One region of the Lysinibacillus sp. JNUCC 51 genome, then DNA from elsewhere that is predicted to be linked to it. Evidence: predicted binding sites of a transcription regulator. Region 1 holds the regulator's gene; each other region holds the start of a gene.
The links. The regulator LexA, encoded in region 1, represses DNA repair genes until DNA is damaged. The targets are predictions, from matches to a motif close to CGAACATATGTTCG.
Positions count from the first base shown of each region.

Region 1 (10,933 bases):
TGCCACAATATTTTCATTTGGAATTACTAATAAAGCAACACTTGTGTAACCAAGTAATTGCAAGCTTCCTTGTGGTAATATTGGGCTTAACTCTGTAACCCCTTCTCTCTGTTGAGGCTGAATAAACCAAAAAAAGCCATTAGTGGGCAAGGTCCTTGGTTTAGTATTCGGGGATTGAATTGTCGTTAATAACTGTATGATTTCCTCAGGTATAATTTGTTTTCCATGTAATTTCCCTTTATCAAGATGTACTTGTCCCCACTTAGCTAGCTCTCTTAATGAGCTATACATATTCATTTTGCTACCATCACATACATCGCTTTCATACCAAAATGGACTATCATTATGTATTACTTCTATATGCTGTTCGTTTTTTTCACTGAACCAATTTGATTCAGTAAAAGACAATGTTCGAAATACTTGCTCATCTACAATTTCTGCAAAAGTTTTTCCAGTAACTTTAATAATGACTTTAGCAAGTAATTCTACATTAATATCTCGGTATGCCCAGTTATAGCCTGCTTTGAATTCCTTCATTATTTTTTCATTTTGACGACGTAAACCGTGAGTATGTGTTAGTAGATGTCTAATTGATACATCGGCAAAAACTTTTTCATTTTCTAAATAATCACTTAGTGGATCATCTATTGAGGCAATATAGTTATGATAAATCGCATATGCTACAGCAAAACCTACATATGTTTTACGAACCGAAGCAAGATGAAAAAGAGTATGTGGTCCTACTCTCTTTGTGTCTTGGTGTTGTCCTTGCACGCCAAAATATTCTTCTAGTACGGTTTGACCATGCTTATTAATAATAACTCCCCCACCAGTACAATCTAATTGTGAGAAAGTTTTCTTTACTTGTGTGAGTATAGCTTGTGAGTTCATTTAAATAGCCCTCCTACTCTTCTCATTGTATACCAAACGGAAATTAATACCAGATAAGTTTCTTCACTTAAGAAACCTTTTATTACCATAAACGTTATTATTTATAAGGAGGGGTTGTGTGGATACTCGATTTACTTATAAGCATTTCGTAAATGAAAATACGTTTTCACTTCTTGATCCGATTTTTGAAACTACCCTACTTTTTGCAGTTTTACTACTCATTATCGTGATTATAAAAAAAGTATCTATTTGGTTTTGTATACTTTTTGCAAGCCTCTCGGTAATTGTCACAGGTCAGCTTCTTTGGTTTAGTGGCATTATAGTTGATGAGCTAAATATTGGAGGAAGTTCCAAGGGCTTTTACTGTTTTGTCGTTATGCTGCTAATTCATTGTGCAGCTATTTGGATTTCTTTAGTGAAGTCTTCTAAACATGAAAAAATACCGCAGTACTCAGAGGAGATTTAACCTACTGAGTATTGCGGTATTTATAAATTATAGAGCTTTTACTTTCGCTACAACATTTTCTACTGTGAATCCGTATTTTTCCATTACTAATTCACCTGGTGCAGAAGCGCCGAACTTATCAATAGCAAGAACGTCTCCTTCAAAACCAGTGTATTTATGCCAGCCGAATGATGCGCCCATTTCGATTGCAAGACGTTTTGTTACAGCCTTTGGAAGAACAGATTCTTTGTAAGCTGCGTCTTGTTTTTCGAAGCGATCCATAGACGGCATTGAAACAACTGCCACATCCATACCATCAGCTTTTAGTGCTTTTTGTGCTTCAATTGCAAGTGAAACCTCAGAGCCTGTTGCAATTAAAATGGCATCCGCCACTTCTTTTGTAGCAGGAGACACTGTATAAGCACCTTTAGTAACACCTTCACGTACTGTATCAATAGATGCATCAAGAACAGGTAAGTTTTGACGAGATAATACTAAAACAGTTGGTGTTTTTTCAGATGCTACTGCTAGCTCCCATGCAACTGCTGATTCATTTGCATCAGCTGGACGAACAACAGATAGATTTGGCATTGCACGTAAAGATGCTAGGTGTTCGATTGGTTCATGTGTTGGACCATCTTCACCTACAGCGATTGAGTCATGTGTAAATACATAAGTAACAGGAAGACCCATTAAGGCAGAAAGACGTACTGCTGGACGAACATAGTCAGAGAATACGAAGAATGTACCACCGAATACGTTAAGACCACCGTGAAGTGCCATACCGTTCATAGCTGCACCCATTGCAAATTCACGTACGCCGAACCAAATATTACGGCCAGCATAATCGTCTGCAGAGAAATCTCCAGCGTCTTTCATCGTTGTTTTATTTGAGCCGGCAAGGTCAGCTGAACCACCAAAGAATGATGGTGTTTTCTTTGCAATTGCATTGATTGCATCGCCAGAAGAAGAACGAGTAGCTACTGATTTACCTACTTCATAAACTGGTAATTCTGAAGCGAAATCCTCTGGTAATTGACCATTCATTGCGTTTTCAAATTGCGCTGCTAATTCTGGGAACTCTTGCTTATATGCTTCAAACTTAGCATTCCAAGCTTCTTCAGGTTGTGCTCCTTGTACATTAGCTGCTGCTGCGAATGTATCATATACTTCAGCAGGAATTTGGAATGGCTCGTGTGCCCATTCATAAGATGCTTTAGTTAAAACAACCTCATCTTGACCAAGTGGTGCACCGTGAGAAGCAGCTTTACCTGATTTGTTTGGTGAACCAAAACCGATAACAGTTTTCACTTCGATAAGTGTTGGCTTGCCAGTTGATTTTTTAGCTTCTTCGATAGCTGCGTTAATTGCTTCAACATCAGTACCATCAGCAACTTTTAAATAGTTCCAACCATAAGATTCAAAACGTTTTTGGACATTTTCTGAGAATGATTTTTCTAAATCACCGTCTAAAGAAATATCGTTTGAATCGTATAAAACGATTAACTTTTCAAGTTTTAAGTGACCAGCTAAAGAGATAGCTTCAGCTGCTACACCTTCCATTAAATCGCCATCGCCACAAAGTGCAAATGTATAGTGATCAACGATGTCATGTCCTGGTTTATTGTAAGTAGCTGCTAAATGGCGTTCAGCCATTGCCATACCAACTGTCATTGCAATACCTTGACCTAAAGGACCTGTTGTTGCCTCTACCCCAACTGTATGACCATATTCAGGATGTCCTGGAGTTAATGAATCCCATTGACGGAAGTTTTGAATTTCTTCCATTGGTAAGCCGTAGCCACCAAGATGAAGTAGGCTATATAAAAGCATAGAGCCATGACCTGCAGAAAGTACAAAACGGTCGCGGTTAAACCATTTTGGATTAGCCGGATTATGTTGAAGTTGTTTTGTCCAAAGCGTGTAAGCCATTGGCGCTGCCCCCATCGGTAAACCTGGGTGACCTGAGTTTGCTTTTTCAATTGCATCGATTGACAAAGTTCGGATAGCATTAATCGCTAGTTGATCCGCATGTTGAGTCATTATTTTGTGACATCCTTTCTCGTCCTATATATTGTTCTTATACAGTTTAGTCAACATTGCTTCAGAAAACAATGCTTTTGTTATACTATTTGCCTTTTATAACATACTTTATCATTATTTCAGTATAAAATTGCCCCTCATTATGAAGTAATACTTTTATAAATAAACATTTTCACGGCTTTAGGGCTAGCTGAATAAAAATAATGCCTTCGGCGGTTGTCCTAGATTTTGAAAGGAATTAATTGCTTAAGCACAATTCAAATTTCGGACACAATTATGCCGAGGAGTAATTGCTTTAAATGTGTCACACTAATTTAGAAATTTATTCTTTCTCGCTTGTTTTACTTTTTCTGGAGTTACATCATTTCCTTCAGCATCTACCACTTTTACGTTTTCAATTGTATCACGCATAGTTGCTCTAAAAGTATCCAGATACTCCTTACGTAGTGCTGATCGTTCCTTAGCTTCTGCCTCAGTTAATGTACCACTTTTAGCCTTAGCAGAAAGTTCATTGATTCGGTTAATTTTCTCTTTTGATAACATAGTTACACACCTTTCAGTACATATCATAATGAATATGGTATGCAAAGTATAGCATGTATTCCCCGAAAATGCAGTTATACCAACCTTTCTAGTATCCTTGAATTTTTGAAATAAATACCATAAATTGCATGACTTTTGGAAATTACAAGTGTATAACTAATTTATAGGGTTCCAAAACAACAATTGATTTATGCTTGGAGGAATATAAATTGTTTATCAAAACAGAAAGACTATTAATAAGAGAGTTTGAAATTCAAGATTGGCAAGCTGTCTATGAATATACTTCAAATCCTACTGTAATGAAGTATATTCCCGAGGGCGTTTTTAATGAGGAAGAAGCAAAAAAGTTCGTTTCAGAAAATAACGGTGAAAAAGCAAAACACTTCCCCATTATTTTATTAAGCGAAAATACTGTAATTGGTCATATTGTTTTCCATCAATGTTTTGGTGACCATACGTATGAGATTGGTTGGGTATTGAATCCGAACTATTTCAATAATGGATTTGCATCAGAAGCAGCAAAAGCTGTATTGGACTACGGATTTAAAGAATTGAAACTTCATAGAATTATTGCAACATGCCAGCCAGAAAATACCCCATCCTATCGAGTGATGGAGAAAATCGGTATGAGACGCGAGGGCTATTTTAAAAAATGCATCCCAAATGGAGATGAGTGGTGGGATGAGTATTATTATGCTGTTTTAGAAGAAGAATGGGCATAAGGTAGTTTCAGGGAAAGATGATTGTTTTTCATATTTATAAAGAATATATGAGGCAGAGAGGTAGAAATCGCTACTTCTCTTATTTTTATCGGGCTACTGGATACTGTTCTCCATGATAAATGAATTTTAGTTATTCATTCAAAAGTCTATCCATTACTTCTCGCTCCTTTCCACTTCTAAAGCCTTTAAAAATAAAAAAATCAGCAGGATGATAAAACTCCCACTGATTAAAACGTCATTTTATTTGTTCGCTTCCCTCTTGATGTTCCCGATATCTCCTATGGACAGTAGCTTTACTCACTTCAAAGCCTAGACCTCTAAGAGTCATAGCGATTTCTTCAAAGGTGAAGCCTCGATTACGAAGGTTGACAATTTCTTCTATAGGAACATCCTTACGTTCTTGACCATTTGGATTTCCACGGTTAGATAAATTGTTTTCAGGGCGATAGCCATTTTCAACGGCACGACGCATGCCACGTCTTATTTTAGCATTATGAATTCTGCGCTGGTACTCCTCAACAATTGCTAAAATTTCTAGGAGCATCGTATCCATTTCATTTAATTGTAAAGGTCCCTCATCTCGCATAGAAAAAACATCTGTTTCTGTTTTCTGCAATAAATGCAATACTGCCATTCGAGCATTCCCACGCCCTAAACGTGTTTCATCTTGCACAAATAATGCATTTATTTCTTTTTCTTTTATGAAATCGAGCATTTCTAGTAAACCTTCACGTTCCACATCATAGCCACTATGCTTGTCCTTAAAAACACGTTTGACTTCGTAGCCCTGTACTTTAGCATAGCGCGTTAATTCCTCTTGCTGACGTTCTAACGAGGAAGTTTGTGTCTCTTTTTCTGTACTCACACGGCAATAGACAACAGCCGATTGTTGATTCATTATCATTTTTCGTTTCTCGCAATTTCAATTGAATTTATAGGATAGGGTTGATCACCCACTACTGGAATCACTAGTGATTTACCTGCAATAATTTGTACGTTCGATAATTCATTTTCTGTTTTCACAAGCTTAATCCATTCATCCGTTTTCATTTTACCACGGTATTGATCGGCTAACGACCATAAGCTATCACCATGTGCAATTTCAATTTCTGTGTACGTTACATCGCCTGGATCTGTTATAAAAAGGTATGCTGCAAAAAGTAGACAAGCTCCTAATAAAATTGTAATATGTGGATTTTTCTTTAACCAGTTCATGTTTATAACCCCTTTTTAAGAATGTTTGTTCGGAATGTATGTTCTCATAATAATACGAACAAACGTTTTTGTCAAACACTTTTCGAACCTATGTTTGCTTAAGTGTTCGCATTCTGTTATACTATTAATAAGTAGAATGATTAAAAAAGAGGTGAGCAATAATGAAAAAAGTTTCGAAAAGACAAGAGGCCATATTAGAGTTCATTAAAGAAGAAGTACGAGCAAAAGGGTATCCACCATCTGTACGTGAGATTGGTGAAGCAGTTGGACTTGCTTCAAGCTCAACAGTCCATGGACATTTAGCTCGTTTAGAACAAAAGGGCTTGATCCGACGCGATCCAACTAAACCACGTGCTATTGAAATTTTAGAACCAGAGGATTCTATCCAAAAGCAACATGTTATTCATGTTCCATTAGTCGGAAAGGTTACTGCAGGTTCTCCGATAACTGCTGTTGAAAATATCGATGAATATTTCCCACTACCAGATATTTATGGAACAAGCGAAGATCAGTTATTTATGCTAGAAATTATGGGTGAATCAATGATTGAAGCTGGCATTTTAGACGGAGATTTAGTTATTGTTAAACAAAAATCAACAGCTGATAATGGTGATATTGTTGTAGCAATGACTGAAGAGAATGAAGCAACTGTAAAGCGTTTCTTTAAGGAAAAAAGTCATTTTCGTTTACAGCCTGAAAACGCAACGATGGAGCCAATTATCGTAGATCAAGTTTCTATTTTGGGACATGTTGTAGGTCTATATCGTCGTGTACATTAAAAACATCTCAATATTAAAGTATAAAAAGAGGATTTTATGTTCACAAATGGGCATATACCTCTTTTTCTTATCTTTTGAATGCTATTTTATAAACTAAAAAAGAACCCACTTTAAAATGGATTCTTACACCTAACAGTCTTTAGTTAATTTAAAACAGCTCTTACCCATAACGTGGGATTGATTTCTGTCCAAGCTGTTCTTCATCTTTCTATGCTAAAAAGTTTTATGCCTCTACCTTAAATTTCAAACTTGCATTTACAAATGCAGCAAATAGTTTCTTTGATACTTCATCTCCTGCAATGGCTAGCTCTTCAGGATGCCACTGTACTGCTAGACAAAATGGTAAATCATCATGTACTACCGCTTCAATGATACCATCACTAGACTTTGCTATCACTTTCAACTTTTCTGCTACTACGTTTATTGCCTGATGATGAAATGAATTCACAGCAATTTTTTCTTCTTCAATAATCGCTTTTAATAATGTATCAGGTGATAGATTAACATAATGTGTTGCAACGCCTCTTGCTGCTTGTTGAGCATGCTTTATTAATTTTTTACTATGATACTCACTATCAATATCCTGATAGACTGTGCCTCCAAACGCAACATTTAGTATTTGAAGCCCTCGACAAATTCCAAAAATAGGCATTTTCCGAATATAAGCCGCGTTAATTAAAGCAAGCTCCACAGAATCTCGTTCAGGATGAACCTTCCCTAATTTTGGTGTAGGTTCTGCATCAAAGAGGAATGGATGTACATCATAGCCACCCGATAGTAATAATCCATCCGTCAACGATAAAATTTGTGCTACATCCTCTTCAACCCCAAGTGGAATTATAAGTGGAACCCCCCCTGCTTCAATTATACTTTTGCTATAAGCAGCATTTAATCTTGAGGACAAATCATCCTCCGCAAAAGCCGTTATACCGATAATTGGTTTCATCCTATCCCCTCCATGATCTTTATCTTGCATTAACTGCTGTAAAAGTCTGATTGGTGAAGATTATTAATCGTTGAAGGAATCCCTCACCGGATTAATTACCAAAATCCGAGATACCAATTCATCAACGCATCCCCATAGAAATAGATAATAATAGCTGCTAAAGCAATAGACGGTCCGAATGGTATAGGCATTTTTCTTCCTTGCCCGCGTACCTTTAACACAACTATCCCAACAATCATGCCAATGACAGCTGCTAAAAATAGCGTCAGAATAGCATGTATTGTGCCGAGTACGAGCCCAAGTAAAAAGAATAATTTAATATCGCCACCACCCATTCCACCTCTTGATAGAACAGCTATAATATATAATATTCCAAAACCTACCACAGCGCCAACTATACTGTCCCACCACGGAGATAAAGGAGATATCACACGTCCCGAAACTAGCAATTGTAAAAAGAATAATAGTACCTTATCAGGAATAAGCATATACGCAAAATCCGATACAACAATAATAACTAATAATGAAATTAATAATAGCGCTACGAAAAATTCTGCACTAAGGCCTAATTTCCAATATGCAAAGGCAAATAACACGCCTGTTATAAGTTCCATCAGCGGATAGATCCAAGAAATTTTTTGCCCACAGCTACGGCATTTTCCACCTAAAAATAAATAAGACAAAACAGGCACCAAATCAAGCGCCGTCAACTGTCTCTTGCAAGAAGTACAATGCGAGGGTGGACGCACAATGGACTCCTTCAAAGGCACACGTAAGCCTACTACATTAAAAAACGAGCCAAGAACGAGCCCAATTATTAACACTGTAATTGTATAAGCAATCTCCATTTTTATGTCCTCCTATACTAATAGACGCCCATACATTTGAAGTATGCGCGCCAATCAATTATGCCTCCCCATAATTCCGTGACATCCGCCGGAGGCTCTAAGTCATCACGAAGTTGATCACTCAGTCGTTTCCACAGGACATGGCATTCTTAGACTGAGTTCCTCTATTACAGCAATGTTTTCTGTAGCGAAAGCAAAACGACAAGTACAAGCGTTTGGACACCCGCGAAAGAAGATAAATTATGGTTGTCCTTCATAAAGAACGTTGTTATTTTTAGTTTTTGTCTCATCGCTAAAAAGGTTTGAGGTTGGTACTCCTTGCTTAAAGCTATTAATAGCATAATAGAAGATTTTTTACTACTTATTAATTTATTTTCGAGTGCTACCTCATCAATAATTGTCGCATTGAAATATGGGCACGCGAAATTAGATTTATTGACCTATCACGAGAAGGTAATGGGGATGATAAGTGGTTTATCTTTATTACTTATAGGAATATTGATAATTTAGCTGTTTTATCACTATTATTAGGTATCGCTTTCTCTGTTCCTTTATTCTCAATATGGGGAATTATAAAGGTTTATCAAAAAAGGAGCTTTATTTTTAAATCTTAAAAGTCCTTGTAGAACTAACTTTACGAAATATCAAACATAAAAACAGAGTTGATTCTACATATTTTGTAGATTAACTCTGTTTTTATGTTTTAACAGCAACAATCTTTAAGGAAGCAGCCATAATAAAAAAGAGATTCCAACACTACATTGGAATCTCTTTTCTATTATTTCCTCAACAACCTACCCGACAACAGCAACCCTATCCCACCAATCGCGATAAACAGGACTGCTCGTATTAGTAAGTCTAGTGCTGACAAATCAAAGAATATAAGTTTAATAAACGCAAAGACTAGGATGGCAAAACCTGTTATTCGTAATGTTCGTAAGTGACGTGCGGTGCTAAGCCATAGTGAAATACTTGCTGTTAGGAATAATGTAATCGTCGAGAAGGCAATGCTTAGTTTCCAATCAAGCAAACTGTTATAGGAAAGTTGGGATATGAGACCCAAAATGGATATCATCGTAAGCACAACGCCTGCACTTACAATTGGGTCCAGAAGTTTCTCTATTTGCTCTTGATAGATTTGATAAATGCGCCCCTTCATCAGTAAATCAATCAAAATTGCTACGATAACAGCAATATACACGATTCTTGTTACTATATTTAACCACTCGACACCCTGCATATTGTACGGAATAATTTCGAGCATTATTGTGAAGAGAATGAAAAATACACTAAGTACTGGCGTTAATGCACGCCCTTTGTATTTTGTTGGTACTAGAAGCGATCCCACGAAAAGTAATGCGAGGAAAATACACAATAGATGTGGAATGTTTCCGGCACCTGCAAAGTACGTTCCATCCAGCTTTCCAACATAGGCTAAGAAATAACCAGCCGTAATAACTGCTACAATATCAACCATATACATTTCTTTCATAAACTTTTCAAAGGTTGTCAGTGTCTCTTTTGGTCGTCTTGCATATACATAAATAATTAGGAGATATATTCCCGGCATTATCAAGCTAACATGGTCTATGCTGAAGAATGGTGTCGGCTCATGAAAAATAAAGCTTAAAGCGAGTGTAATTGTAAATGCGAATGAGCCGACAACCTTCATCATACTTACTCGTAATCGTAAACTCATCATAACACCTGCAAAGATGATGAACGGGATGAGCAATTGATCTACGTTCACTGGTAAATTCATAACGAGTAGCGTATTACATAGTGTAATAAATGCGAGTGTTACGGCACTATCAAATGCCTCCTGCCATTTTTGCTTATAGCCATAACCCGCTAAAGCAGTAAACAAGCCTACTAATATGAATAGTAGTACTTCGCTATATTCAATCGGTCTAATAATAAAGTTCATGAGCAATAAACTATAGGCTCCTAGGCTAAATTGGAGTCCGACATGAATATATTTCAATTTAGACTCTGCATTATATAAACGGCACCAACTCGTGTAAAAAGTAGTTAGAACAACAAGGAAGCCTATTGCAAAAATAACTCGATTGTCATTGTTCATAAACGCTATAATGCTGACAGCTAGCACAGTGAAAAAGGTTGCTATATAGAGCGCCAATTTCTGCTTGTGTTGATGAATGACAAATTGCAGCATCATAAATAGTACAACGACATAGATTAAGATAATAACAGGACTAAAATCCATATATTCTAGTAAATATGGTAGTAATAACGAGGTAAACGCTACAAATATCGTTAGTACTTCGTTTTTCTTTAAATAGCTAATAACAATACCGTAGCCGATATAAACAACGGCAATAACAAGTGCCGGCGTTAACCCTATGATTTCATACAATATCGCACTTGCAGCTGTTGTTAATATTCCAACAATAAAAGCCCCGCCATATAAAGAAATTGTTATGGCCGATGATCCTATTTGTTTACGCTCCATCACAAAAGCTGTTGCTGCTAAGGCAAGC
Region 1 covers NZ_CP065545.1:1,074,267-1,085,199, forward strand. The annotation lists gene JNUCC51_RS05580 (serine hydrolase domain-containing protein) at 1-891, opposite strand, end outside; gene JNUCC51_RS05585 (hypothetical protein) at 1,010-1,357, shown strand; gene tkt (transketolase) at 1,385-3,379, opposite strand; gene JNUCC51_RS05595 (DUF896 domain-containing protein) at 3,689-3,922, opposite strand; gene JNUCC51_RS05600 (GNAT family N-acetyltransferase) at 4,132-4,644, shown strand; gene JNUCC51_RS05605 (YneB family resolvase-like protein) at 4,880-5,548, opposite strand; gene yneA (cell division suppressor protein YneA) at 5,545-5,859, opposite strand; gene lexA (transcriptional repressor LexA) at 6,021-6,638, shown strand; gene JNUCC51_RS05620 (gamma-glutamyl-gamma-aminobutyrate hydrolase family protein) at 6,862-7,584, opposite strand; gene JNUCC51_RS05625 (prepilin peptidase) at 7,680-8,432, opposite strand; gene JNUCC51_RS05630 (DUF2339 domain-containing protein) at 9,211-10,933, opposite strand, start outside.

Region 2 (10,933 bases), 1.3 Mb from region 1:
TGCAACTTGAGAAGCATTTCCGTTATTACTACCAATTTCATTCTGTATACTACAATTACTATTTGTATTATTCCCTTGATTACCGTTAATTTTGCGAATGTTCGCGACAAGTAGTAAGACTAATGGTAATAAAATCGCGAAAATGAATGAAAAAATTGGAAAGATATCTCTGTCGTATACTTTCAAATGAACGATATTAGGATGAACAATTTGCGAAAGTCCAAGGATAATCATTCCTAGTGGAAAAATAAGCGGTCGATGATTGTTAATTTTACATATTTGTGCGATGCCGATGACCGCAGTGTAAAAATACATAAAAGTTTTTATATAAATTGATATTATCCACATTGTTGCCATAATAACTTCAATACGCTGCAAAAAATTCCCGATTGAAATTCTTTGAGCTAATGAATAGCTAGGAAATGTCCTAGAAGCTGTATTTGCCGGACCTAGGACAAGGATACACAGTGTGATGATAGCAATTAAGACAATCCCACCAAGAATATTGCCAATGTAAAAACCTTTTTGTGCTGATTGATGGACATTAACAACAGAAGGGAAAATCATTAATAGTATGACAAGCGGGAATGAGAAAAGACTCATAAATCGAATAATACTAAAAAATAATGATCTTGCTGGAGCTTCCATTATTGGCTGTAAATTTTCTAATTGGACGGAAGGTGAAATACATACTACAAAAATAATAAAAATTAAAATAAACATAGGGAATAGTATTTCTGCAGAACGGGCAAAAACTTCAATTCCTAGAAACGCTGCATAAATAATGATAATACAGAATAGAAAAGCAAAGGCCATCGTTGGTGTTTCTAGCATAATTTCTGTTTTCATGAAAATGCCAATCATAAATAATAAATCACTTGCAGAAAGTAAGGATAGAAAAATAAAGCCAATCGAAGTAAATTTTCCGAAAAAACGACCTAATATCTTTTCATTAGCCTCTACAAATGTGAGGGTAGGTGTCCGTTTTCCTAAAGTAACGAGAAGCTTTACTATGGGTAAACTTAAAACGACACCAATGATCGCCGCAATCCAGGCATCTTGTTTTGCTGCACTTGTTATACTAGCAGGGATAATCAAAATGGCTGTCCCTATTGAAAAGAGAAAGGTAATGATCATAAATTGTTTTGAACTAATTATTTCTTTTTCCATATGACCGATACCCCTTATCTCTTAACATTAAGTTCTTTATTATTTTGAGGGAGAATAGAACTTCTCCGACATTATGGTTACCATCTATAAGAATATCGATTTTGGGAGCTCCATTTTCAAATTTACCTTTTATTTTGGTATTTTGAGTGCGTAATCTCTGTTGCTAAAGTATCTCCTGTAGGGCAAGCAAGAATTTCAATTGTCTTCTTCCATGATGACTATGAAATGATAAGGGTCATCATTTTTTATGCCACTATGCTGTTAATTTTCTGGAGACTCTTTATTTTTTTCACTGTTTGGAGTATTGCCGGTATCGCTATCATTCTGAGTAGAATTACCGCTATTGTTGCTATTTTCATTTTGAGTAGAATTACCGCTATTGTTACTATTTTCATTTTGAGTAGAATTACCGCTATTGTTACTACTATCAGTTTGAATAGAATTAACATTATTGCTACTATTTTCATTTTGAGTAGAATTACCGACATTGTTGCTACTATTACTATTTTGAGTAGTATTGCCGGTATTGTTACTACTTCCATTTTGAGTAGAATTATCGTTATTACTATTACTTCCATTTTGAGTAGAATTATCGCCATTACTGCTACTGTCACTTTGAGTAGAATTATCGTTATTACTACTACTTTCACTTTGTGTATCGTTTCCGCCATTGCTACTACTATTACTCTGTGAAGAATTATCGTTATTATTGCTACCTGTACCTTGAGTAACATTTCCGTTATTACTACTACTTTCATTCTGTGTAATACAATTACTTTGCGTATTATTTCCTTGATCACCATTAATTTTACGAATCTTCGCGACTATTAATAAAACTAGTGGTAAAAAAACCATGAAAACGAAGGAAAATATAGGCCATGTGTCTCTATTGTAAATATCTGAATGAATGATATTAGGATGAACAATTTGTGAAAGTCCAAGGATAATCATTCCGAGTGGAAAAATGAGCGGGCGATGATTTTTGATTTTAAATAGTTGTCCGATACCAATAACCGCAGCATAAAAATACATAAAAGTTCTAATATAAATTGATATAATCCACATCGTTGCCAAAATAACTTCAATACGCTGCAAGAAATTCCCGATTGATATTCTTTTAGCTAATGAATAACTTGGAAATGTCCTAGTAGCAGTATTTTCTGGACCTAGGACAAGGATGCACAGTGTAATGATAGTAACTAATACAATCCCTCCAATAATTGAACCAATGTAAAAACCTTTTTGTGCAGATTTTTGGACGTTAACTGCGGAAGGGAAAATCGTTAATAATACAGCAAGTGGGAATGAAAAAAGACTTATAAATCGAATCATACTAAAGAATATTGATTTTTTTGGCGTTTCCATTATTGGTTGTAAATTTTCAATCTTGATGGATGGTGAAATACAAATTACAAAGAAAATAAAAATTAACATAAATATAGGAAATAATATTTCTGCAGAACGGGCAAAAACTTCAATTCCGAGAAATGCAGCATAAATAATTATAATACTGAACAGAAATGCAAAAGCCATCGTAGGTGTTTCTGGCATAATTTCCGTTCTCATGAATAATCCAATGAAATATAATAATTCACCTGCAGAAAGAAGGGATATAAGAATAAAGCCAATCGAAGTAAATTTTCCGAAAAAACGACCTAATATCTTTTCATTAGCCTCTACAAATGTAAGGGTGGGTGTTCTATTTCCGAAAGCAACGAAAAGCTTTAATAATGGTAAACTTAAAACGACACCAATGATAGCTGCAATCCATGCATCTTGCTTTGCTTCGATTGTTACACTAGCAGGGAGAAATAGAATGGCTGTCCCAATTGAAAAGAGAAGGGTAATGATCATAAATTGTCTTGAACTAATTATTTCTTTTTCCATATGAACGATACCCCTTTCTCTTAACATAAAGTTTCTTATTATTTTGTTAGGGAGACGATTAAATCTTTAATAGGTGAAAAAATAAAGGTAATCAAATCAAGGGGGCTTGGAATTTTTACCTTTAATGAGACCGCAATATTTAATGCAGCGCCGATCAATAAAAAAGTCGAAAAAATAACAATCGTTTTCGTTTCTTTATTTTTTTTTAATTTTGGAATGAAGACAAAGGCAATAACAACTGAAATTATTAGTATGAATATCGTCATAATCATGGCTTATTCTCCCTTCGTCTTACTCACTAATGAGTTTTCCATCGTTCCTACTCCTTCTGTGTTGACATGTACATCAACTTTCACTTGTAGTTCTTGAAATATCGTTAGCCAGTCTTTTTTAATTTTTTTCCACTCTTTGGGATTTGTGCGATGAAGTTCTTCACCAAAACCAAAAATATCGACCCTGTAATTTTGCTGAACTGAACGGATTGTTTCTTCGATTCGTTTTTTTATAAGTTCTTCTGTTTTTTTATTTATGAGGTGAATCGATTTTTCTTTCGTAAGGTCTATTTTACATAGAACTTCTCCAACATTTTGGTTAACATCTATAAGAACTTCGATTTTGGGAGCCCCATGTTCAAATTTACCTTTTATTTTCGTCTTCGAGTGCGTAATCTCTGTTGCTAACGTATCTCCTTTGGGGCAAGCAAGAATTTCAATTGTACTTTGTATTTTGTCCCTTATAAAACTTAGGCTTTTACTCTCTTCTTCCGTTAAAACCCCAATGAGTTTACCTTTTTTAAAAGCAGCTAAGCCCTTGTACTTTAATAGCACAGGAGATTTCGATCGTTTAACATTCGTTTGCTCCATTCCAACACTTTTATTCCCTTCTATTTCAATGGCAGAAATGACTACACTTGTTGTTTTATTATTTATAGTATTGATTAATTCATCAATTTTAATGGATTCGGTTGTACCCCAAGTTTTCTCTGACGTTTTTAGAGAATTTAGTAATTTATTAGCGGGTACTTTTTCGATAGGTGTTAATACATTTAAAACTTCATCGGCAGTTGCTTCATGGGCAACGATAACTTCGAAATCATTTCTGAATTCATGATCTCTTGAAATCAAATCTAACGATTCGTTAATTCCTTCTTCTGCCAATTGGTTTCCGAGCACAACTATTTGAAGATGAGCAAAATAAAGTTTTCTAGCTGTTACTGTTGTCATTTTTCTAATTGCCTCAAAGACCGTCGCACCTGTTGAGTGATAGGTAATAACTGGTGATCGTCCTGAAGAAGGCTGTTTAGAGGAAATTTCACCAGGAACCACAACTTGAACAGTTATTTTAAATTCATTATCTACTTTATCTATTCCTAATGCTGCCACAATCGCTAATTCATTGAGTTCCCGCTTACTCCAACAACCACTTAAAAGCAAAGAAAGAATCATTAGTAAACATATCGCCTTAATTTTTGACATGGTTTATTCCTCATTTACATATTCGATTGATTCCTTTTTTTCGTATTAAAATATTTATGACCCCTGACAGTATTTTTTTGACTAATTAAACGTGGTCGAGTCAATAATGCTCTACGAGGGAACAACACTAGCGCGTCTTTTTGATCTTGTAAAATTAATGGGCCGAATGGACTTAAATATGGAACACCGAAAGATCGTATGCTGCACATGTGTAGGATGATGATCATAAGGCCTAACATTACACCAAACAATCCAACAATTGATGCTAAAATCATTAATGGAAAACGAAGAGCACGAACGGTATTAGATAAGCCATAAGCGGGGAATAAAAAGCTACAAATGGCTGTTAATGCTACAATAATAACCATTACGGCTGATACAATTCCAGCTTCTACGGCAGCTTGACCGATCACTAATGTTCCAACAATGGATACAGCTGGTCCAATGGTTCTAGGCATTCGAAGACCCGCTTCTCGTAACACCTCGAATGCAACCTCCATAATGAGTGCCTCTACAACAGCGGGGAAGGGGACTCCTTCTCGTTGAGATGCAACACTGATCAGCATAGGAGTTGGTAGCATTTCTTGATGGAAGGTGGTGATAGCTACATAAAGCGATGGTGCCACCAAAGCTAGGCTAATTCCGAAAAACCTTAATATACGTACAAGGAAACTAATCATCCAATGCTGATAATAATCCTCAGCAGATTGTAAAAAGGATGTAAATAGAGCTGGTACAACTAAGACAAACGGTGAACCGTCCACTAGAATTGCAATTTTTCCGTCTAATATTTCACCAGCAATAACATCAGGTCGTTCTGAATTATAAATTGTAGGGAATATCGAGAATTTGGAATCTTGAATGAAATCTTCAATGTAGCCACTTTCTAAAATACCATCAATATTAATACGATCTAATCGAGAAAGAACCTCTGCAACTATTTTTTCATTCGCAATGTCATTTAAATACATAACAGCAACATCTGTTTTTGTTACTTCACCGACAATACGGGACTTAATCCATAGATTAGGACTTTTAATTTTCCGACGAATTAGAGCCGTATTTGTACGCAATGTTTCCGTAAAGGATTCCCTTGGACCTCTAATGACCGATTCTGTTGAAGGCTCCATAACAGCCCTATCTTTAGCACCTTTTGTACTTGTCACGATACCAGTTGAAGATTCATCTAATAAGATGACCGTATCACCATTCAAAATCGAATTGTATAGTGTTGAAAAATTGAAAATATCATTCACATCGCCGACTGTTAAACAAGAATCCCTTAAATAGCGAATAATCTTGTCTGTTTCTGTCTCCTGACTTGCCTCAATATCAAGCATTAGTTTATCAATTACAGATTCAGAAATGCTTATCTTATCGGTTAAGCCATCTACATAGATGATCGCGAACGCATATTTTTCAGCTTTTCCAACGGTAATTTCTCGTATGATCAGGTCATCACTATTCCCGAGTGCATTTTTAATTATCTTCAAATTTTGAGAAAGAGAACTATACAGTTCGTCGTGGTTTTGGGAGGTATCAGTAATTTTAGAAATAGACATTTTCATTCCTCCTCAAGATTTACATAACTATAGAATGTACAATTTTGAGAGAAGATAAACCAAGGTTGGAATAGAATTCAATTAACTTCTTTCAGCGGGTGGGTTTCCAAACAACCGCCGAAAGAAGTTAAAGTCTACGGCGGATGTCACTGAATCGGAAAGGAGTTCTTAAAAGGATGTTAGCCTAAAATCATCGCTTCCATGCGATAACGGCTATCTGACCTACATCCTGTTGTTGCTGTCGCTTCGCTTTCGCACAGAAAAAAACACTTTGCTGCCGCTACGCTTTCGCACAAAAGACATTTGTTGCTGCCGCTGCGCTTTCGCACAAAAAACATTTGTTGCTGCCGCTGCGCTTTCGCACATAAAACATTTGCAAGCCTAAGCACAAAGCCGATTCTGGACACAATTATGCCGAGGCATAATTGATAAAAAAAACAGTGTTCCCTTCGTATGAACGAAAGGAAACACTGCTTTATTTTTTATACTCATATTTTAATTCGTCATTTGTAGAATCCACATTTACATATAAACTATGATCATTGAAAAACCATAAATCTTTTTCATCTATATAGTAGGTAACATCGTCAATAACTGTCTTTACACCAATGTTGATTGGTTCTTCTCGTGTCATACCAAGAGAAAAGCCTTCGTGAAAAGGATTGGAACCACCGTATCTTGCATAAAAACGAATAGTATCTCCGGATTCTACTTCCATCTCATTTTTAAACCATTGTAGGGCTTCATCTGTTAGTACGATATTCATTAGAATGCTCCTCTCTTTGTTACAGCCATTTCACCTTTGGTTCAGTACCGTTTTTAATGCGTGCTATATTTGCTCGGTGACGGTATATGATAAAGGTAAATAAACAAGCTACTAAAATGCCCAGCGCAAAGTCGCCTGTAACAAAATAATAAACGATTGAATAAATAAGTGCTACTAAAGCGGCGATCATTGAAGTTAAACTTACAATCTTCGTTATTTTTAATGTTACAATAAAAGCAATAAATAGTAAGACAAATAGAGGCCATGAATATCCTAAGAGAACTCCTGCTGATGTTGCTACCGCTTTTCCTCCACGGAAACCAGCAAAAATCGGGAACATATGACCGATTACGGCTACTAGTCCAAGTATTAGTGAGTGGATAGAGACATCAGAGAATATAGGAAGAGCTACGAGTAAAACGGCTGCTGTACCTTTTAAGACATCCATAATCGTTACGACTATTCCTGCTTTTTTTCCTAAAATACGAAAAGTATTTGTCGCACCTAGATTACCACTTCCATGTTGACGAATATCAGTTTTATAAAAAATTTTGCCTACCCATAACCCAGAAGGGATCGAGCCGATTAGATAAGCACATAAAATAATAAGTCCATTTAGCATATTTGGACTCCTTTCATTCATTGATTATTACTTGGTACTAATAATATGTATCAATAATTCTACACTTTTTCTGTATAATCTACAATGTCATGAAGGAGATTTCTTAGTGTATCTTGAATTCATTACAAAAGATAACTATCTTTCAAGGATTTTTAGATGTATTTGAATGTAGGTTAGTCTTTTTGACATGATTTATGTAGTCAGCATGAAAGCACTTTCTAAAAATATAGGTAAAATGGCAATTTTGTCAATCACTCATTCCTTTGGTAGAATAGAAGTCTATCTTTAATTTCTAGAGTAAGCTAGTATGAATCTTCTTTAGACAGAAGAAACCCATCTATTACTGTACCTGTATATTTTTCAGAGAATATTCAAATGCTTTTGAATGAAAGTTAAAGCCTTCAGCGTTTAGTATCGTTTTGAAAAAGAGTGATGAGCAGAAGTTAGTCATATGTTGTTTTATTTATGCAACTAATGTTTATAATCCTGCGTCAAGGGGAATAGGAAAGTTAGTAATACATATTGAAACAACTATTGCAACTTTTTCTTCCGGTAAAAAGCTCAAAACGATAAAGCTGTGAAGAAATTTTTAAAATTTATTGGGCCTGTCACTAGCTATTGACAGGAAATGCTATTATTATTAGGTAGAGAATATAAATAGAACATGCGTTTGTTTTTTTGGAGGGGAAATTTTTGGCGAATAAACAGTCACCAAGCGTCTATAATGATGACGCCATTCAAGTATTAGAAGGATTAGAAGCGGTACGAAAACGACCCGGCATGTATATCGGTTCTACAGATGGCCGTGGACTTCATCACCTTGTATATGAAATCGTCGATAATGCGGTGGATGAAGCACTGGCTGGCTTTGGTTCTCATATCATTGTCAAAATTCATAAAGATCAAAGTATCAGCGTTCGAGACTTCGGCCGTGGAATGCCAACTGGTATGCATAAAATGGGGAAACCAACTCCAGAGATTATCTTCACTGTTTTACATGCTGGTGGTAAATTCGGACAGGGTGGCTATAAAACAAGTGGTGGTTTACATGGTGTAGGTTCTTCTGTTGTTAATGCTCTATCCACTTATTTAGAAGTAACGATTCACCGCGATGGTAAAAAGTATCGTCAACGTTTTGAAAACGGTGGCCATCCTGTGACGACATTAGAAGAAATTGGACAAACAAAACAGACAGGAACACTTGTCCATTTTTTACCGGATGATTCGATTTTCTCTGTAACAAAATACAATTATGATACGCTTGCAGAACGTTTACGTGAGTCAGCATTTTTATTAAAAGGCTTAAAAATTGAGTTAATCGATGAACGCGAGGAAGGCAAAGGCGATGTTTTCTTTTATGAGAACGGCATTGAAGCTTTCGTTGCGTATTTGAATGAGGAGAAAGATGTACTTCATCCTGTAAAGTATGTTGAAGGGATTCAAGACGAAATTGAAGTAGAATTCGCCTTCCAATACAATGATGGTTACTCAGAAACAATCCTTTCATTTGTTAACAATGTACGTACACGAGATGGTGGGACACATGAAACAGGTGCTAAAGCAGCGTTAACACGTGTTTTTAATGAATATGCAAGAAAAATTGGTCTGTTAAAAGATAAAGATAAAAATCTTGAAGGGACAGACATTCGAGAAGGCTTAGCGGCGATTGTTTCTGTTCGTATACCAGAACATTTACTACAATTCGAGGGGCAAACGAAGGGTAAGTTAGGGACGAGTGAGGCACGATCGGCAGTAGATAGTGTTGTCTCGGAGCAAATTTTATATGTGCTTGAGGAAAACGCTGAATTGTCTGCATCTCTTGTGCGTAAAGCTATTCGTGCGCAACAAGTACGTGAAGCGGCTCGTAAAGCGCGTGAAGATGCACGAAACGGCAAAAAAAGCAAAAAAGGCAGTACGATTCTTTCAGGGAAATTAACACCTGCACAATCTCGAAATGCGGCGAAAAACGAGCTGTATTTAGTCGAAGGTGACTCTGCAGGTGGCTCTGCAAAACAAGGTCGAGACCGTACATTCCAAGCGATTTTACCATTGCGTGGTAAAGTTATAAATACGGAAAAAGCAAAGCTGCAGGATATTATGAAAAATGAGGAGATTTCAACGATTATCCATGCCATTGGTGCTGGTGTCGGAACAGATTTCTCTGTCGAGGATTCATCCTATGATAAAGTCGTTATTATGACCGATGCTGATACTGACGGTGCGCATATTCAAGTGCTGCTGTTAACGTTCTTCTATCGTTATATGCGACCTTTGATTGAAGCTGGAAAGGTATTTATCGCACTACCACCACTTTATAAAATATCAAGAGGCACTGGAAAAAAAGAAGTGATTGAATATGCTTGGACCGAAAATGATTTACAAACGGCCATTAAAAAAGTTGGAAAGGGTTACATATTACAGCGTTATAAAGGGCTTGGTGAGATGAATGCTGACCAGCTGTGGGATACGACAATGAACCCTGAAACGCGTACATTAATTCGTGTAACAATTGAGGATGGTGCACGTGCTGAAAGACGTGTGACAACATTAATGGGCGATAAAGTAGAGCCACGCCGTAAATGGATCGAAGCGAATGTAGACTTCGGTATGGAGGATGATTCAAATATTTTAGATAATGAATTCATCCAACAAGAGGAGGACCAAGCATGAGTAGTACGGAAAAATTTCAAGATTTACCTTTAGAAGAAGTTATGGGTGACCGTTTTGGTCGCTATAGTAAATATATTATTCAAGACCGCGCGTTGCCTGATGCACGTGACGGTCTTAAGCCTGTGCAACGACGTATTTTATTTGCGATGTTTACAGAGGGCAATACGAACGATAAACCATTCCGTAAATCAGCAAAAACTGTCGGTAATGTTATAGGTAACTATCACCCACACGGTGATAGCTCAGTATATGAAGCAATGGTGCGTATGAGTCAGGATTGGAAGGCGCGTCATATGCTTATCGAAATGCATGGAAATAACGGTTCCGTTGATGGTGACCCACCAGCAGCGATGCGTTATACAGAGGCAAGACTGTCTGCTATAGCGGCGGAGATGCTACGCGATATTGGCAAGAAAACTGTTGAATTTGTACCAAACTTTGATGATCAGGATATGGAGCCAACTGTTTTACCCGCTCGTTTCCCGAACTTACTAGTCAACGGTTCAACGGGTATTTCGGCAGGCTATGCTACGGACATCCCTCCTCACGCACTTGATGAGGTGCTAGACGGTGTTCTTATGCGTTTAGATAACCCAAATACTACTGTTGATGAATTAATGACCGTTATTAAAGGGCCTGATTTCCCTACAGGTGGTATCATTCAAGGTGTTGATGGCATTAAAAAAGCATACGAAACAGGACGCGGTAAAATCATAGTACGTGCGCAAGCAGTCATTGAGCCAATTAAAGGTGGTAAAGAGCAAATTGTTATTACGGAATT
Region 2 covers NZ_CP065545.1:4,899,631-4,910,563, forward strand. The annotation lists gene JNUCC51_RS23740 (GerAB/ArcD/ProY family transporter) at 1-1,170, opposite strand, end outside; gene JNUCC51_RS23745 (GerAB/ArcD/ProY family transporter) at 1,432-3,057, opposite strand; gene JNUCC51_RS23750 (hypothetical protein) at 3,096-3,329, opposite strand; gene JNUCC51_RS23755 (Ger(x)C family spore germination protein) at 3,333-4,532, opposite strand; gene JNUCC51_RS23760 (spore germination protein) at 4,547-6,094, opposite strand; gene JNUCC51_RS23765 (HesB/YadR/YfhF family protein) at 6,570-6,860, opposite strand; gene plsY (glycerol-3-phosphate 1-O-acyltransferase PlsY) at 6,880-7,482, opposite strand; gene parE (DNA topoisomerase IV subunit B) at 8,176-10,152, shown strand; gene parC (DNA topoisomerase IV subunit A) at 10,149-10,933, shown strand, end outside.
Region 2: parE (DNA topoisomerase IV subunit B) is a predicted target of LexA. The motif match lies at 8,142-8,155, and genes of this name have one in related genera.

Region 3 (10,933 bases), 2.3 Mb from region 1:
TCAATTGAGTCAATTTCACCATGTAAGCCACCGATTGTAATAACTTTATCTCCACGTTGCAAACTACCCTGCATATTTTGTGTTTCCTGCTGTCTCTTTTTAGCAGGGCGGATTAAAATAAACCACATTGCAACGAACATTAATAATATTGGTGCGAATCCTAATAGTTGATCCATCATTCTTGCCCCCTTTCCAGTTCTTTTTTAGTATAGACTATTCCACCATAAAAAAGCGATGGACAAGCCCAAAATTTTTCTATATTACTAATATTTTTTCTAATATAGACATTTTTTTGCTTAAAATATTCACAGTTCGCACAAATTTACATAATTTTTTACCAAATTTTAGAAGTTCTTTGCATTTGGTCCATTAAAGCCGTACTTCTCGAAAAATTCCTCTCGGAAATCGCCAAGACGGTCTTCGCGTATTGCCTCACGTACTTGTTCCATTAGCTTCAATAGGAAGTGTAAGTTATGGTAAGTCGTTAAACGGATACCAAACGTTTCTTCTGTACGGATTAGGTGACGAATATATGCGCGTGAATAATTTTTACATGTGTAGCAATCACAGTTCGGATCAATTGGTCCGAAATCACGTGCATATTTTGCATTTTTAACAACTAAACGGCCTTCAGATGTCATTAATGTGCCATTACGAGCAATACGTGTCGGTAATACACAGTCAAACATATCAATGCCTCGAATAGCACCATCGATTAATGAGTCAGGTGACCCTACCCCCATTAAATAACGTGGTTTATTAGTTGGCATTAAAGGTGTTGTAAACTCTAACACTCGGTTCATAATATCCTTAGGCTCACCAACAGATAGCCCTCCGATAGCATAACCTGGGAAATCTAGCTCAACTAATGCTTCTGCAGAACGGCGGCGTAAATCCTCGTATTCTCCCCCTTGAATGATACCAAATAGACCTTGGTCTTCTGGACGTTTATGTGCCTCTTTACAACGTTTAGCCCAACGTGTTGTACGATCTACTGATTTCAACATATAGTCATATGTCGCAGGGTAAGGTGGACATTCATCAAAAGCCATCATAATATCCGAGCCTAAATCATTTTGAATTTCCATCGCCTTTTCCGGACTTAAAAACAATTTATCCCCATTCAAATGATTGCGGAAATGAACGCCTTCTTCTTCGATTTTACGGAATTGACTAAGTGAGAACACTTGGAAACCACCTGAATCTGTTAAAATCGGGCGATCCCAGTTCATAAATTTATGCAAGCCACCTGCTTCCTTAACAATATCATTACCAGGTCGTAGCCATAAATGATACGTATTTGACAGAATAATACCTGCATTCATGTCCTTTAATTCCTCAGGTGACATTGTTTTAACAGTTGCTTGTGTACCAACAGGCATAAATGCTGGCGTTTCAAAAGAGCCATGCGGTGTATGCACGATTCCAAGGCGTGCTCCTGTTTGCTTACAAGTATGAAGTAACTCATAACGAATTGCTGGTTGTGTCATATTATAAAAATTCCTCTCTTATCTAAAGTAAAAACAGTACTCCGATTTTTTCTTTATTCTCCTTTTGGACGAATAAACATAGCATCACCAAAGCTAAAGAAACGATATTTTTCTTCTACAGCTTGATGGTATGCACTTAAAATTGTTTCTCTTGTTGCAAGCGTACTAACAAGCATTACAAGGGTAGACTTTGGTAAATGGAAGTTTGTGATTAAACCATCCACAATTGAAAATTCATATCCCGGATAAATGAAAATAGACGTCCAACCTTGTTCTGCTCGCACTTCGCCTCCATATTTAGAACCGATAGTTTCTAATGTACGTGTAGAGGTTGTACCAACTGCAATCACTTTTCCACCATTACTCTTTACTCGGTTTATGATAGATGCTGTTTCTTCCGTTACACTATAAAATTCGGAATGCATTTCGTGATTTTCAATTGAATCTACACTTACAGGACGGAAAGTTCCAAGTCCCACATGTAAAGTGATAAATACAACTTCGACCCCTTTTGCTTTTACTTGATCAAGTAATTCTTCTGTAAAATGCAGGCCTGCAGTCGGCGCTGCAGCTGAGCCACGCTCTTTTGCATAAACGGTTTGGTAACGATCCTTGTCCTCTAATTTTTCACGAATATATGGAGGTAGTGGCATCTCACCAAGTTGCTCTAAAATTTCATAAAAAATCCCATTATATTTAAACTCAAATGTACGCCCACCATGATCAAGCTCTCCTGTACAAGTAGCTGTCAGTAAGCCATCTCCAAATGTTACAACTGTGCCGACTTTTACACGTTTAGCTGGTTTAACAAGTGTTTCCCATTCATCTGTACCTGCCATTTGCTTTAATAGCAATACTTCTATATGAGCACCAGTTTCCTCTTTAACGCCCATTAAACGTGCTGGTAAGACTCTTGTATCATTTAACACAAGGCAGTCTCCCGCTTGTAGCTCATCTAAAATATGAGCAAAATGATGATGCTCTACATTTTTTGAGCCTGGCGTCACAACCATTAAACGACTAGCTGTTCGGTCCAAAAGTGGTGTTTGTGCAATAAGCTCTTCTGGCAATTCAAAATCAAAATCTTCTACACGCATGAAAATACTTCCTTCTTCTAGGTTTGTTGGGGATATTCATATCCAAAATGTTCGTAGGCTGAATGTGTTGCCACACGTCCACGTGGCGTACGCTGTATAAAGCCAATTTGCATCAAATATGGCTCGTACACATCTTCAATCGTTACGCGCTCCTCACCAATAGATGCTGCCAGCGTATCTAAGCCTACAGGGCCACCACGGAAGCGCTCAATCATATTGGTCACAAGTTTATGGTCAATATGGTCAAGCCCTCTAGGATCGACTTGTAATAGCTCAAGCGCTTGCTTAGCAAGACCCTCCGTTATCATACCATCTCCGAGCACCTGTGCATAATCTCGCACTCGTTTTAGCAAACGGTTGGCAATACGAGGTGTTCCACGCGAGCGTGTCGCCATTTCAAGTGCTGCTACTTGCTCAATCTCAACATCAAATAAATGCGAACTACGTACAACAATTTCTGCAAGTGACGTATTATCATAATACTCCAATCTCAATAATACGCCAAAGCGATCCCTTAAAGGTGCTGATAATGCGCCCGCTCTTGTTGTTGCACCAACGAGTGTAAATGGCGGTAAATCAAGTCGTACAGAACGTGCCTCAGGGCCTTTACCAACGACAATATCTAGACAAAAATCCTCCATGGCAGGGTAAAGCACCTCTTCTATTGCACGAGGCAGGCGATGGATTTCATCGATAAAGAGCACATCCCCTGGCTCCAGTGAGCTTAAAATAGCTGCTAAATCTCCAGGACGTTCGATCGCAGGCCCACTAGTCATGCGCACATTGACATTCATTTCATTAGCAATAACAGCAGCTAATGTAGTTTTCCCAAGTCCAGGCGGTCCATATAACAGCACATGATCTAAACTTTCCTGACGAAGCTTTGCCGCTTCAATGAAAATTTGTAAATTCTCCTTTACCTTATGTTGACCAATATATTGTGCTAATCTTTGTGGCCGTAAAGATAATTCAAACTGTTCATCATAGCTACCTGCCTCACTAGCCATCATACGTTCAGACATGTACTTCCCCCCCTTTCACTATTTTAGCTTTAATAGCAATTGTAAAGCTTGTTTCATAAATGCATCTGTTGTTTCAAGCTTGTCGTTCTCTTCGAGTTGTGGACGTATTTTTTCTAATTCTTTTTCAGAATAACCAAGTGCCATTAAGGCAAGAGTAGCTTCTTCAAGCTCATGTTTATATGGATTTACACCAAATAACGGTAATTCATCTTCTGTACTTGGCAACTCAATAGTATCCAGCAATCCGCCGAGTTTACCTTTTAAATCCAAAATCATTTGACGTGCAGTTTTCTTACCCACACCAGGAAACTTTACTAAAAACGATTCATCTTCTCGTTCAATGGCACTGATAACCTGTTGCGGATTCCCAGTAGCTAAAATAGCAAGTGCACCCTTCGGTCCAATTCCTGACACTAAAATAAGCTTACGGAACAGCTCTCGTTGGTCTAAATTTGGAAAACCATATAACACTTGTGCATCCTCACGTACATGCAAGTGAACAAAAATTTGTTGCTCAAGCGCAGATGTCCGGAACGCAAATGGATTTGGTGTATTTAGCTGCCAGCCAATCCCTTGCTGCTCAAGGACGATATACTCTGGAGTTATACGCATTACTTGTCCTTTTAAATAATCATACATTCTATAATCCCTCACAATCATCGTCTTCGATTATAGCATATTACGAACGAATGCTCGACAATAAGAAATAACACAAGTAGTCTTGCACATACAAAAATGACCGCCAAAAGACGGTCATTTCTTTATCATTTTATCAATATCGTACCACAGTTTTGGCCAATATGTGAGAGCTCGTTTTGTAAATGGCACTAAATAATCTAAAAATACCAACTGTTGATCTAATGGTAAATCTACTGCAAAAAGCCATTCACGTAATAGCTCATTTGGATATTTTAAACGATGTAGCTTTCTTTTATCTAATCGTTTCAACTCTGGTAGCTCAGCAAATATTTTACCAAGGTCATAATCTACTGCTGGCAATACACGATGCAACCATAAAATATATTCATCATCCGCTTCACCAAGGTGAGCCAAATCAAAATCAATTAAACGTAATTCCCCATCTGAGCACCATAAAAAATTATGATGGACGACATCTCCATGTAGAAGCGTTATTTCTTTTTCATGTACATCTTCCTGAGCGATTAGCTGTAACGATTTCTCGCTATAATGTGAAATTTGATTGATTTCTTCTTTTGTTAAAAATGCACGAAATTCATTCCTTCTGCTCTTAAAACGCATATGACGCATTTGCCATTTTAAAAGCTGTGAATAGGTATGCAAACCTGGCACCCGCTGCCAAGCAATTTTTTTATGTGTATCATGTAACGTATTTAATAGCTTTAGTGATTCCTTCCGATCCTTTTTATGTGCAAAATTAGCACTATGACTTCCTTCTTGCCAATCTTGCACGATTAAATATTCATCATCACTTTTCATTAAAGGTAAGATCAATGAGGGCTCTAGATGTCCAAGCTGTCGATGGATAACCCTTACCTTTTCTGCTATTTCTATTTGCTTTGCTCGTTTCACAAAATAAATTTTGGATTGATATTTATACTTCCAAATATTCGGCTTTACTTCTTCAATGATATACGCTTTTTCACCATCGATAAGGCGTCATCCCGCCTGGGAAATAGTGCGGTGACATCCATTGTCCTACTGACGAATACGGCATATGGCAGTGTGATGGACATGGCATTGGGCATGGTGGCGGACATGGTGGTGGACAGCAACATGGGTCCATTTGCCAATTTGGCATCATGACTGGTTGTGCATGACAACCACAGGGCTGTTCCATTTCCGGCATTTGCTGATATTCAGGGCTCATAGGGAAGAATGGAGATGTACTAGATTCTAAGAAATCCCCAGCAACTTTTTCGCATCCCATATCACATGATGGTTGCTCTGGCATTGTATAAGCCTCAACTTGCGGTTGCATTGGCATCGGCCAATACATATGATGATGCACGGGCTGATGGCAGCTTGCACAATGTGGTACTGCTGGCATTTGTGGCATGATAAAAATCGGTTGCGGCATCGGTGCTGGTGGTGGCGCCTCTGGTTGGGCTACAGGCTGTGGTTGAATTTGAATTGGTGATACAGTTTGCTCTACACTTGGCATGACAACTTGTTGATTCCAGCTAAGCTCAACTGGAGCTGGCTGAGGCATCGGCATTGGCATTGGATATGGAATTGGAATCATCTGTGGTTCTGGCATTGGTGGTGGTGGTACAATGATTGGTGGTGGCGTTGGTCTTTGAACTTCTTTTTCTTTAACGTGCCTTGTAGGTGACTCCTTGTGCATATGTTCTTTGTGCATGTGTTCCTTATGCCCCTCTTTATTTGATTCCCTATGTCCTTCTCTATGTCCCCCCTCTCTATGTCCTTCTCTATGCATTTTTTCAGGTAGGATAATTTCCATGCCCGGTACAATATAATCTGGATTAGCAAGATGCGCATTAAGTCGCTTTAAATCTTCAAACGAAACTCCGTACTCTTTCGCAATCTTCCACAACGTGTCTCCCTTTTGGACAATATGAATACGCAATTTTTTCCTCCCTTCCTCTCTTCGTATCATATGTTCAATGTTTCATTTGGATACAAAAATTTCACGCATGTGGAAATGCTTCATGGTACACTAGTTTTTAAGGAAAACTGCTTCCTTTATTACAGGCAGAGGTGATCTCTTATGAAAAAAATGTTAGGCGAAGAACGCCGACTGCAACTCCTAGCACAACTAAAAAAAAGCACAGCACCTATAACAGGGACGGACCTAGCTAAATTCGCTAATGTTTCTAGACAAGTCATTGTCAATGATATGACATTATTAAAGGCTAGAAATGAACCTATTATTGCAACTAGCCAAGGATATCTTTATATGCATCAGGAACAATTACATCAAACTGTTGAACGTGCAATTCCTTGCTTCCACACTGCAGAGGATGCGGAAGACGAACTTACAACAATAGTTGATTGCGGTGGTACAGTAAAAAATGTTATTGTTGAACACCCAATTTATGGGGAAATTACCGCATCCATTATGGTTTCTAACCGTCATGAAGTAAAAAGATTTATTCAGCGTGTCAACGAAACACAGGCTAGTTATTTATCCGAACTAACAGGTGGTACACATCTTCATGTTATTTCTGCTCCTTCTGTGGAAATTTTAGATTTAATTGAACTAACTTTACAAAAAAAGGGCTATTTAATTGTAGATCAATAATTGAACGAACTTTGCTTCAATAAGGTGGAAAATCAAATAAATGATTAAAAGCTGCTAGCCTCCACGGAGACTTGCAGTTTTTTTATAGAAAACATACGTAAATGTTTAGGGTTTTTAGTGATATTTTTACCACAAAAAATATGATTTATAGTTATTTCATTTGTTTCTTATTTATGGCCCCTCTTCAAGAATTGGTAGTGAAATTTATTATAAAGTATAAACCGGATATATTAGTTGATTGGAATGGCGACTGGGCGATTAGTGTCACAAATTAGGCCCTGGACCAAAGCAGCTAAATTACTGTTTCATTTTCCGTTAAAAAAAGCTATCCACATTATTTGGATAGCTTCAAAGTTAGAGAAATCTTTTTCGTTGCGATTGTGTTGGCAATAAACATACTTCTTTTCGTCCAAAAAGACGATATCTATTTTTAGCAAATATTCGATATATTTTATTTCGTATGAATGACGGAATCATGACGAAAATATAAAAAACAGGCCAAAAACTATCTAATCTCCTACAGATTTTAAGTGCTGCTGCGGATTCAAAATATACCTTTCCATGCTCAATTAATATGACACTATCAATATTTTCTGGTACTTCGAATTGTGCAAGTAATGCCTGCCCAGCATCGCTTTGGATGGATGCAAATTGAAAATACTCTGCTTGATCATATTTGATAATAAATTGCACACTACTATCACAAAAATTGCACACTCCATCAAACAAAATAATGCCACCCACAACGATTCCTCCTAGCCACTTTTATTACTCATCCGACGTTAGATAAGTAAAGTATGTACCAAGTGACTTCACCTTGCAACCAAGTGCAGCTAGTTCTTCCATCGCCCCGCGCATCATAGGTTCCTTTTCATCAGCTAATACATCAATCATAAAGAAATAATCACCCAAGCCAGTTTTTAATGGTCGTGACTCGATTTTACTTAAATTTAGCTGTCGCCATGCAAATACTGATAATACTTGATGTAATGCCCCTGAACGGTCCGTTGGCAATGTAATCATGAAAGTTGTCTTCGCCTGTCCATCAGATAATTCTTGTGGCAGTCGTCTATTTTGCTTTGATAATACAAAGAAGCGTGTATGGTTAAAATGGAAATCATGAATATCAGGTTGAACAATTTCTAAGCCATATTTAACTGCTGCCGCTGCATTTCCAACCGCCGCAATGCACTCGTTTGGATTTTCGGATACAAATTTTGCAGCAGCTGCTGTTGATGTCGTTTGATGTAACGGAACATGGCTGAAACGATAAAATAAGTATTTATGACATTGGGCTAGAGCATGTGGATGTGAATAAACACCGGTAATCGATTCCCAATTGTCCTTTTGCGCTTTATTGACCATTAAATGTTGTTGTATTTTTAATAGAAGCTCACCTGTAACGTATAGGGTTGCCTCATGGAATAGATAATCGAGCGTTAGCGATACAGATCCTTCTAAAGCATTTTCTAGTGGTACAACTGCTAAATCTACCTTCCCCTCAGCTACTGCCTCAATACATTCTGGAATTGTAGAACAAGGGATAAGCCACTCATTCGGAAAGGTTGCCTTTGTTGCTAAGTATGTAAATGATGCCTCAGGTCCTAAATATCCAATTCGTTGTTCCCATTGTTGCTCTGTCATTACATCTACCTCCTTCACTACAACTTGTAGCTTTTGATTTTATATTAAATTGGCTCATCACCATAACGTGGTGTTGATTTCCGTTCCGACTGTGCGCTTTATAGCTGACGCTTCGCTTTCGCGCAGAGCAAAGCTTCCTGGGGGCGTCGTGTTGGATGTTGGTCACGAAGGCGTTATCAAAGGAAGTGATGGCTTTAACCTTCGTTCCTCTATTGCTGATCCCCAAGGAGTCGCGCAGTCTCCTCTCCAATCAACTTATATACATGACAACGTTCTAATAAATTTTATCCTCAACTTCTTTTTAAATTTCACTAATGTAAAAATTTAGAATTTTTAGTTTCTGAGAACTCCTTTTATTCTACATCAAATGTCGGTAAGGCATAATATGAAGCTTCCCAAACATTATGGAATCTCTCTTTATGACTTTCTATCCATTTTTTTCTTTCTATGAATTTTCTCTTTTGTTATAGAATAAGGAGCTGTCCCATGAGGCGATGTATTTACATCACATGGGACTGCTCCTTTTGAACTTATTTACATTCTGTCAAAAATTCAAGCTTGCTTTTAGTCATTACAATGCACCAGAACTAATTACTTCCGCTGACTCTACAAAATCTAGACGTTTGAGTTGCTGTATTAAATCATCAAGGTCACATGTCATACTAGTTACATCTAATGACAATGTAACATTAGCTCGTCCTTGAATCGGTATTGTTTGATGGATAGTCAGTACATTGCAATGCGTAATTGTCACTGTTTCTAAAAGCTTTGCAAGTGTTCCTTTACGGTCCTGAAGCTGTACAAAGACTGTTAAAATGCGTTCCTGCACAATTGAGTGAAAAGGAAATACAGCATCACGATATTTGTAAAACGCACTACGCGATAAATCCACCTGCTTTACCGCATCCCAAATGGAAGATACCGAACCACTTGAAAGTAAGTGTTTCGCTTCCAAAGTTTTTTGCATAGCATCCGTTAAAACATCTTCACGAACTAAATAATATCGCTGATTCGCAACATTCTTCATACGCTTCCCCCTAAAACTCTTGTCTTAATCGATAAATTCAAATTCAAACTCTTGCAGACGAACTGTATCGCCATCTTGCGCTCCGCGTTCGCGTAGAGCTTCATCCACGCCCATCGCACGCAATTGACGAGCAAAACGGCGAATACCATCTTCACGGCTAAAGTCAGTCATTTTAAATAGGCGTTCAATTGCATATCCGCTAATAATAAATGTGCCATCATCATCACGTGTAATTTCGAAATCTTCACCTTTTGCTTCATGTTTATACATTACCGTTGCGTCTGATTGCTCTTCTAAATCATCATATAGAGGGAATTCAGGCGTTACTTCAAGTAAATCGGCAATAGCAAATAGCAACTCTTTTAAACCTTGACGTGAAACAGCTGATATTGGGAAAATTTGAACGTCTTCTCCCACTTTTTTGCGGAATTCCTCTAAGTTTTCTTCTGCATCTGGCATATCCATTTTATTAGCAACAATAATTTGTGGACGCTCAGTTAAACGAAGATTATATTGCTTTAGCTCTTCATTAATCGTTAAATAATCCTCGTACGGATCACGGCCTTCCATTCCAGACATATCAATTACATGGACAATAACACGTGTACGTTCAATATGTCGTAAAAACTGATGACCTAAGCCTACCCCTTGGTGTGCTCCTTCAATAAGACCAGGTAAATCAGCCATCGCGAAGCTTCGATGATCGTCTGTTTCAATCATCCCTAAATTCGGGACAATTGTTGTAAAATGATATGCACCAATTTTTGGTTTCGCAGCAGAAACAACAGATAAAAGCGTTGATTTACCAACACTTGGGAAACCTACTAGTCCAACATCTGCTAAAACTTTTAACTCTAATATAACATTTAATTCTTGTCCTGGCTCACCTTTTTCAGAAAGTTCTGGTGCTGGATTTGCCGGTGTTGCGAAGCGTGAATTTCCTCGGCCACCTCGGCCAGCTTTTGCGATAATCGCTTGTTGACCGTGCTCGACTAAATCGGCAATAACAGCGCCTGTTTCTTCATTCATTACGACTGTGCCTGGTGGTACTTTAACGATTAAATCGTCTGCACGTTTACCGTGCATTCCTTTACTCATACCATGCTCACCACGGTCAGCCTTAAAATGGCGTTTATAGCGGAAATCCATTAATGTTCGTAAGCCTTCTTCAACTTCAAATACTACGTTACCGCCATGTCCGCCGTCACCACCAGCTGGACCACCATTCGGTACATATTTTTCTCGGCGGAAGGCAACCATTCCGTCCCCGCCGTCGCCACCTTTTACATAAATCTTAACGTGATCGACAAACATTTAGTTCACTCCCTATTTGCTTTCAATACATATTGCCAGCACGAATTCGTCTGTTCAATTGTTTGAATGTCTAATTGTTTCAAACCTTTTTCGGT
Region 3 covers NZ_CP065545.1:3,868,627-3,879,559, reverse strand. The annotation lists gene yajC (preprotein translocase subunit YajC) at 1-176, opposite strand, end outside; gene tgt (tRNA guanosine(34) transglycosylase Tgt) at 345-1,490, opposite strand; gene queA (tRNA preQ1(34) S-adenosylmethionine ribosyltransferase-isomerase QueA) at 1,544-2,587, opposite strand; gene ruvB (Holliday junction branch migration DNA helicase RuvB) at 2,605-3,609, opposite strand; gene ruvA (Holliday junction branch migration protein RuvA) at 3,628-4,248, opposite strand; gene JNUCC51_RS18680 (phosphotransferase) at 4,363-5,160, opposite strand; gene JNUCC51_RS18675 (LysM peptidoglycan-binding domain-containing protein) at 5,231-6,178, opposite strand; gene JNUCC51_RS18670 (transcription repressor NadR) at 6,320-6,853, shown strand; gene JNUCC51_RS18665 (thiol-disulfide oxidoreductase DCC family protein) at 7,208-7,597, opposite strand; gene pheA (prephenate dehydratase) at 7,622-8,497, opposite strand; gene JNUCC51_RS18655 (ACT domain-containing protein) at 9,069-9,524, opposite strand; gene obgE (GTPase ObgE) at 9,549-10,838, opposite strand; gene JNUCC51_RS18645 (Spo0B domain-containing protein) at 10,844-10,933, opposite strand, start outside.
Region 3: ruvA (Holliday junction branch migration protein RuvA) is a predicted target of LexA. The motif match lies at 4,292-4,305, and genes of this name have one in related genera.